Regions from separate parts of the Frankia sp. Cppng1_Ct_nod genome, predicted to be linked through region 2. Evidence: riboswitches for the same ligand, from Rfam matches in the RefSeq annotation. Region 2 holds a riboswitch; each other region holds the start of a gene.
What was found. A riboswitch is a leader RNA that binds a small molecule or an ion and turns the genes downstream of it on or off. The one in region 2 is predicted to bind cyclic di-AMP.

Region 1: it holds a riboswitch for cyclic di-AMP, as region 2 does, so the genes downstream of both, NBW77_RS01835 (transglycosylase family protein) here and NBW77_RS09540 (C40 family peptidase) in region 2, are expected to answer to the same signal.
Region 3: it holds a riboswitch for cyclic di-AMP, as region 2 does, so the genes downstream of both, NBW77_RS00430 (transglycosylase family protein) here and NBW77_RS09540 (C40 family peptidase) in region 2, are expected to answer to the same signal.

What each region holds. Positions count from the first base shown of each region.
Region 1 covers NZ_CAKKTK010000003.1:63,887-66,148, reverse strand. The annotation lists gene NBW77_RS01840 (DUF3151 domain-containing protein) at 35-469, opposite strand; gene NBW77_RS01835 (transglycosylase family protein) at 629-1,360, opposite strand; cyclic di-AMP (ydaO/yuaA leader) riboswitch at 1,362-1,529, opposite strand; gene NBW77_RS01830 (transglycosylase family protein) at 1,938-2,262, opposite strand, start outside.
Region 2 covers NZ_CAKKTK010000024.1:30,422-32,683, reverse strand. The annotation lists gene NBW77_RS09545 (alkaline phosphatase family protein) at 1-350, opposite strand, end outside; cyclic di-AMP (ydaO/yuaA leader) riboswitch at 706-867, shown strand; gene NBW77_RS09540 (C40 family peptidase) at 978-1,607, shown strand; gene NBW77_RS09535 (transglycosylase SLT domain-containing protein) at 1,740-2,262, shown strand, end outside.
Region 3 covers NZ_CAKKTK010000001.1:86,844-89,105, forward strand. The annotation lists gene NBW77_RS00425 (polysaccharide deacetylase family protein) at 1-626, shown strand, start outside; cyclic di-AMP (ydaO/yuaA leader) riboswitch at 1,033-1,210, shown strand; gene NBW77_RS00430 (transglycosylase family protein) at 1,213-1,560, shown strand; gene NBW77_RS00435 (NUDIX hydrolase) at 1,765-2,247, opposite strand.

The DNA.
Region 1 (2,262 bases), on a different contig from region 2:
GGTCGAGACAGGCCGAAGCCAGGTTCGAACCGGTTCAGCTGGTCTTGAGGCCCAGCACAGCGGCGGCTTCGGGATCGCTGTCGACGAGGAAGTCGCGGCAGCGGGTGGCCTCGTCGTCCTCGCCGATGGCTGCGGCCGCGCGACCCAGCGCCGCGAGTGCTCGCAGGAACCCCCGGTTGGGCTCGTGCGACCAGGGGATCGGTCCGTGCCCTCGCCAGCCGGTGCGGCGAAGCTGGTCGAGGCCTCGGTGGTATCCGGTCCGGGCGTAGGCGTAGGCGGTGACCGGTTCGCCCGCGTTCAGGGCGAGTTCGGCGAGCGTCGCCCAGGCCAGACTGGATTCGGGGAAGCGGCCGGCGATCGCCTTGGGATCCTCGCCCGCGCCCAGCGCGTCGGCCGCGGCAGGATCGAGGATGAGTTTCGTCGGGGGCGGACCGCCGAGCAGATCCGGTCGTCCAGGCGAGGTCGTCATGGTGTCCATCCTGTCCGATCGCGGTCGCGCTGTGCCGGGGTGAGGATTTGTCCTGCGACGGACCCGTAGGGAGGGGGGTGGGCCTGCGGGTCCGTCGCAGGATCAGGATCCGAAGGCGTTTGCGCCGTCGGACGGTCCTCGGGTGTTACCGGACAGGTGTCACAGGACCGTCGGGTTGGTGACGGTGATGTCCCAGAGGTTCTTGCCGACCACACCGCTCTGACCATCGGTCGTGCGTGTGAGGTAGCCGTAGAGCGAGGCCAGACCCTGCGACTCCGCGCCGTAGCGGCCGTCCACGGTCAAGACGAACTTCCTGTCGCGCATCGAGGCCTGCCAGACCATGGCGTCGGCGCGGACCTGGCCCGCCAGATCGGTGGACAGCGTGGTCCCCGCGAAGTCTGCCGAGTGCAGCTCTGCCTTTGCGCGATCGAGCGTCATCGCGGGCGCCTGCGGAGTAATCGCTCGTTCCACAGCGTCGGAACTGGATGTGCCGGCCGATGACTGCGGGGCCGGGCCGTTGTTGGTGAGGCCCATCTTCGCCGAGCAGGACGGCCACGGGGACCAGCCACGAGAATCGTAGAGCTTGTAGGCGGCCTCGTCCTGCAACGCCGGCGGCGCGTTACTGGGTAGACCGGAATACCCGAGACCATGCCAGGTACCCGCATCGAACTGGTAGGCGCCGTAGTAGCCGTTGCCGGTGTTGATGGAGTAGTTGCCACCGGACTCGCACTGGCGGAGCTTGGCGAAGTCGTCGGCGGTTGCGGCGTTCGCGGGAACTGCTGCGACAGCGAGGCCGCTACCCACAAGTGCTGTCACCGCACCGGTGGTCCGCAGGACCTTTACAGCGGTGGATGACTGTTGCGGGGCACGGTGCCTGCCAACGGACGGCATCTGGATCCTTCCCGTCGCCTACGAGGTGAGCTGTCGGGTGCGGGCTGGGAACGTGCCCGGCCGGTAACGCCAACGGGCGCTGCCAGCTTTACCCCAAGGACGCTGAGAAGTTCCAGCGTCCGGATGTGGTTCCCCCACTCCTGTCCGTATGGCTCCGCGGTAGATCCTGCCGCGTCGGGCGGGGACAGGACTCGGCGTCCGTCCGGGCGGCCTCACCGATCCGGCGAGTGGAAGGACTGTAGCGAGCCTGGCCCTTTCGAAGCAAACCCGGGTGTCGGATGAACTACAGCGGCTTGGCTCGTACCGCCCAAATGGACTAGGTGAACTCCAAATTCAAAACTCTACCCGGCGATCGGGGCACCCCTGAGTCGGGGTCGTCGCCGGTCATTTTCGTAACACCGAGTAATCGGGCCGATCGCTGCCGTGTTTTTCAGTTGTGTTTGTTGTCATATTGGCGTGGATCGGCCCGACTCGTTGTGTGTTTGGTTATGTATCGGCCGTCACCACTCGGCCATAGATGGTGTGATCATGTTTCTTCGCGTGTCACCCGAGCCTCTGAGGTCCTCGGCGGCCGGGCTCAGCCGAAGACGGCTGCCCAGGTCCTCGGGCCGCAGATCCCGTCAACCGTCAGGCCTTTGGCGGCCTGGAAGCGGCTGGCCGCGCCGGCCGACTCCGGACCGTACTGACCATCGACCCGGATGTGGTAACCCAGGCTGTTCATCTGGTTCTGCCAGGAATGCACGTCCGATCGGACCTGGTAGATCAACCCCACGGTGAGCAGTGGCCTGCCGGTGGACGTCGATCCGGTGTCCGCGCTCAGCACGACGCGGGGCGGGACCGAGGCGGCGATCGACCTGGACGAGTTGATGTTCACCCTGCCGCCGCTCGTCCGCCCGCTTGTG
Region 2 (2,262 bases):
AGATTCCACGCGGGCGCGAGCAGGCCGTCGAAGGCCGGTGCGGAAAGCCCTCTGCCCTTGCGTTCGTAGCTGTCGATGAAGCCCTGGTTGGTCGGTGTCCGGCGCCGGCCCGAGACGCCCAGTTGCAGCATGACCGCGTCATGGGAGTGGTCCGGGTCGACGGGCAGGACGTGTTTACCGGTCGGGGATGCGGCCTGTGCCGGGCCGCCGTTCCACCCGGGGTTCTCATATGGGCCGCCGCGGGTCAGGCCTTCGAAGTCGGGATCGTCGCTCGGTAGGTATCCGAGCAGATGGTCGAACGACCGGTTCTCCAGAACCAGGACGATCACATGGTCGATCTGGACGGTCATGCTGGTACCCCCGACACCGGTCCATATCATGCTACGGCTCGCTCAAGCGTCAGCATGTCACGTAGTGGCGACCCGATGGCATGAGGTATCCGCATCCGCATCCGTGATACCGGGATCCGTGATACCGGGCTCCGTGATACCGGGATCCGGGCAGACCGCATCCTGCCTCAGTCCAACCTTTGTGATCTTGATGGCGACGGCAGCGAGGACAGGATAACCGACACGTACAGTAGCCAATATGCGCCGATAATCCCGTAGAACTGGGACTTGCGGTCACAGCGTGTAGTTCGCTACCGTGGCCGAGCTCTCAGCAGCACCGGACTGCACGCCGAGTTCTGCCCACGGTCCGGTGTCCCTCTAGCAGTCGCCAGGGCAGAAGCGGGGGAACCATCTTCCGCCGGACGCCGCCGCCACGGCGACGTCCTTGGGGTGAAGTCGGCCGCGCATCCCCGCGCGCCGACCGGGCTTCCCGGCCCGAACCCGACAGCTAACCTCGCAGGCGTACGGGAAGGACCAACCTTGCCTGCATATCAGGCGTGTTCGGACTCGGCCGATACGACGCGTTCCGGACGCGGTCGTCACCGCGCGCCGACCACCAGTTACACATTTGGACGAGTGTCCGCGCGGGTGGCGGTCGCTGCCGCGGTCACCGGGACCGTTGCCCTCACCGGTCTTTCGGCCCCGGCCTGGGCCAACGACCAGGCGGCCGACACCACGGGCGACTCCAGCGGCGTCACCGCGGCGACCTGGGCAGGTGGTGGCGCACAGGCGGCGGGGGTCTCCGCGCCGGAGCCCGCCGTGGCCTCGCCTTCATCCTCGGCATCTCCGTCCTCGGCGGCGGGAAGTGGGTCCGCCACCGCCACCGCCACCGCCACCGATCCGGCCGGTTCGTCGGCGTCCGCCAGCAGCCTGGGTGCGAAGATCGTCTATCTGGCCTCCAAGCAGGCGGGCAAGCCGTACATGTGGGGCGCCCAGGGGCCGAACGCATTCGACTGTTCCGGTCTCGTCCAGTACGTCTACAAGCAGCTGGGCCGCAATATCCCACGGGTGACCGATGCCCAGTACGCGGCCGCGCAGAAGGTGTCTCAGGGCGCGAAGCAGCCCGGTGACCTCATCTTTTTCGGTTCTCCCGGAAACATCTATCACGTGGGGATCTACGCCGGGAACGACATGATATGGGCCGCTCCCCACAGCGGGACGGTCGTCAGGCTTCAGAAAATCTATTCCTCCCACTATCTTGTCGGTCGCATCGGGTGAACCGGTACGGCGCATTCTGACCTTTCCTTGATATTTGCCCGTCAGGAAAGGTGTCGCCGGAAAGGCGTACCGGTCTTGAATCCACCGAGCGTTCGAGCTGCTCAAACGACACCGTGAGTGAGATGTTCAACAATGTCCAAGGGAAGACACCGGAAGCAGACCCCGCACAATCGCGGCGCGATGATCGCCGCTGTCGGGGTCATCGGCACGACGGCCGGAATGATGCTAAGCGCAAGCCCGGCCAGCGCGAGTACCCCTGCTCCGACCCAGGTTTCCGACGCTACGATCGCCAGTGTCGGAATGAACGCCGGACTTTCTGGCTGCAGCGGGGCGCCGCTTGGTACCTGGGTGGCGGTGGCGCTGGCGGAGTCCGGCGGCAACCCGACTTCGCACAACTCGAACGGCGAGGACTCCCGCGGACTGTGGCAGATCAATATGCGGGCCCATGCGAGCTGGGTGGGGGACCGGGACCTGTACGATCCCGCAACCAACGCGTGGGCGGCCAAGCACGTATGCGACATTCAGGGGATAGGCGCGTGGAGTACCTACACGAATGGCGCCTATCGCCAGTATCTTGCACGGGGTGACGCTGCCGCAGCCACTTCGGGAAGTGCTTCGGGAAGTGCTTCGGGAAGTGCTGCGGGAAGTGCTGCGG
Region 3 (2,262 bases), on a different contig from region 2:
CCGACAGAGTGATTGCGTTGACCTTCGACGCGTGCGGCGGGCCACACGGCAACGGCTACGACCAGGCGTTGACCGACTTTCTCCGCCGACACGGGGTACCGGCAACCCTGTTCCTCAACTCCCGCTGGATCGACGCCAACCCCCAGGTGTTCCACGATCTCGCCACCGACCCGCTGTTCGAGATCGCCAACCATGGGACGTTCCACCGCCCGCTGTCGGTGTCCGGTCGGTCCGCCTACGGCATCACCGGCACACACAACGTCGGCGAGGTCTTCGACGAGGTCGCCGGGAACCGGGACAAACTCAACGCGCTCCTTGGCCATCCGCCGGGGTTCTTCCGATCAGGTACGGCACACTGCGACGACGTAGCGACACGCATCGTCGCCGATCTCGGTGAACGCGTCGTCAACTTCGACGTCAACGGCGATGCCGGGGCGACCTTCACCCCCGACCAGGTTACGCACGCCGTGCTCACCGCACGGCCCGGATCGGTCGTCATCGGCCACATGAACCACCCGTCCGGCGGCACCGCCCAGGGGATCGCCGCTGCGGTGCCCCGACTGACCGGTTCCGGCTTCCGTTTCGTTCGCCTCTCCGACTGTCCGATCTCCGGCTGTCTGCGCTGAGAACCGGTTGTGGAGAACCGGTCAAGGACACGACCACTGACGGCCGGATCAGTCCGAAAATGACATCGCAGGCCCCGACCATACGCGTACCGGTACTCGTTCCGCGATCGCCACCCGGTCGACCCGACTGCTTACGTAACGCGAAACGCGCAATCAAAGTCGGTGCGTGAGGATGCGGTGACGATTCCGTATCCGGCCGGGATGGAACGGCGCCGATCATTTTGTGACCGGTGTGCGTACGTGCTGTGACCGGTGTGCGTGCGCGCGGGCGCGGTACCGGTCGTGTTTACCACCGTCAACATCGGACGTTTAATGTGCGCCTCTTCACTGCGCGGTGGACTGCCTTGCCTTCTGGACGGGCGATGTGTGTATGGTCTTCGCCGTGCCTTCGACCAGGAAGGCGCCGTCGGACGGCACGCCGAATCCTGCCCCGTCCGACGAACATCAAAAAATGGCAGGAGCGGGGGAACCATTTTTTTGGGCGTCGCAGTCAGGCGTCCTTGGGGTGAAGCCGCGTAGCGCGGCCGGGCGACTTCCCAGTCCGAACCCGACAGCTCACCTCGAAGGCGTGGGGAAGGGCATTTTTATGTCCCGAATCACCATGCGTGCCCGTGCGATGGTTGTTGTCCCGGCGCTTGCTGCCGCTATCGGTGGCGGTGTTGCGATGTCCCAGTCCGCGAGTGCGGCAACACCGGATCAGGTTCTGGCATCCATTTCCCTCTGTGAGTCGGGTGGAAACCCCAACGTGGTGAACTCGATCGGGGCGGGTGGGCTGTTCCAGTTCCTCCCGGACACCTGGCATGGGGTGGGTGGATCAGGTCTGCCGCAGAACGCGAGCGTTGCCGAGCAGTGGCAGCGTGCGCGCATCCTGTACGCGCAGCAGGGCACCAACCCCTGGTACGCATCCAAGCACTGCTGGGGCGGCAGGAGCTGACCCACAGCGCCCGACATGACTCCGGGTATGACAAGTACCCGCGCCGGGCAATGTCCGCCTGGTAGCGCACGGGCCCCGGGCTGGATTCGACTACCGAATCTCGCCCGGGGCCCGGCACGCTGTCATCCGCCGACCGCGACGAAAACGGCACCTGCATATGTCAAAACACCTGTGCCAGAAACACCTGTGCCAGAAGGGTGTACGTCAGGAATGTTCGCGGTCCACCCGACCGGCTGGCGGGCGGGTGCGTTCGAGTTTCAGCGCGACGTCTACCAGATCGCCCCGGTCGAGTGCATCGACCCGGTTAAGATCGATCCATGCGGCCTGGTCGGTGGAACCGCCGATCTCGTGCCGCAACGCGCCGTTGACCACTCGTGCCGTGTAGAAGACTCGAACGGCGTGGTGGTCGGCTTCGACACCGCGCCCACGTGGATACCGCCGCAGGATCGAGTCCACGCCCAGTAACGATTCGATGACGACGTGGTAGCCGGTTTCCTCCTCGACTTCCCGGATCGCCGCGAAGTACGGGTCTTCCCCGTGATCAATACCGCCTCCGGGTAGGGTCCAGACCTTCCCGCTCCTGCCGACAAAACGTGCGAGAAGGATTTTTTCCTCCTGGATGCAGACAGCGTATGCCGCGACCCTCAGCTCCCGTGCGACCCGGTCGCGTCTCCTCATCCACTGCATGCCCACACGCCTTTC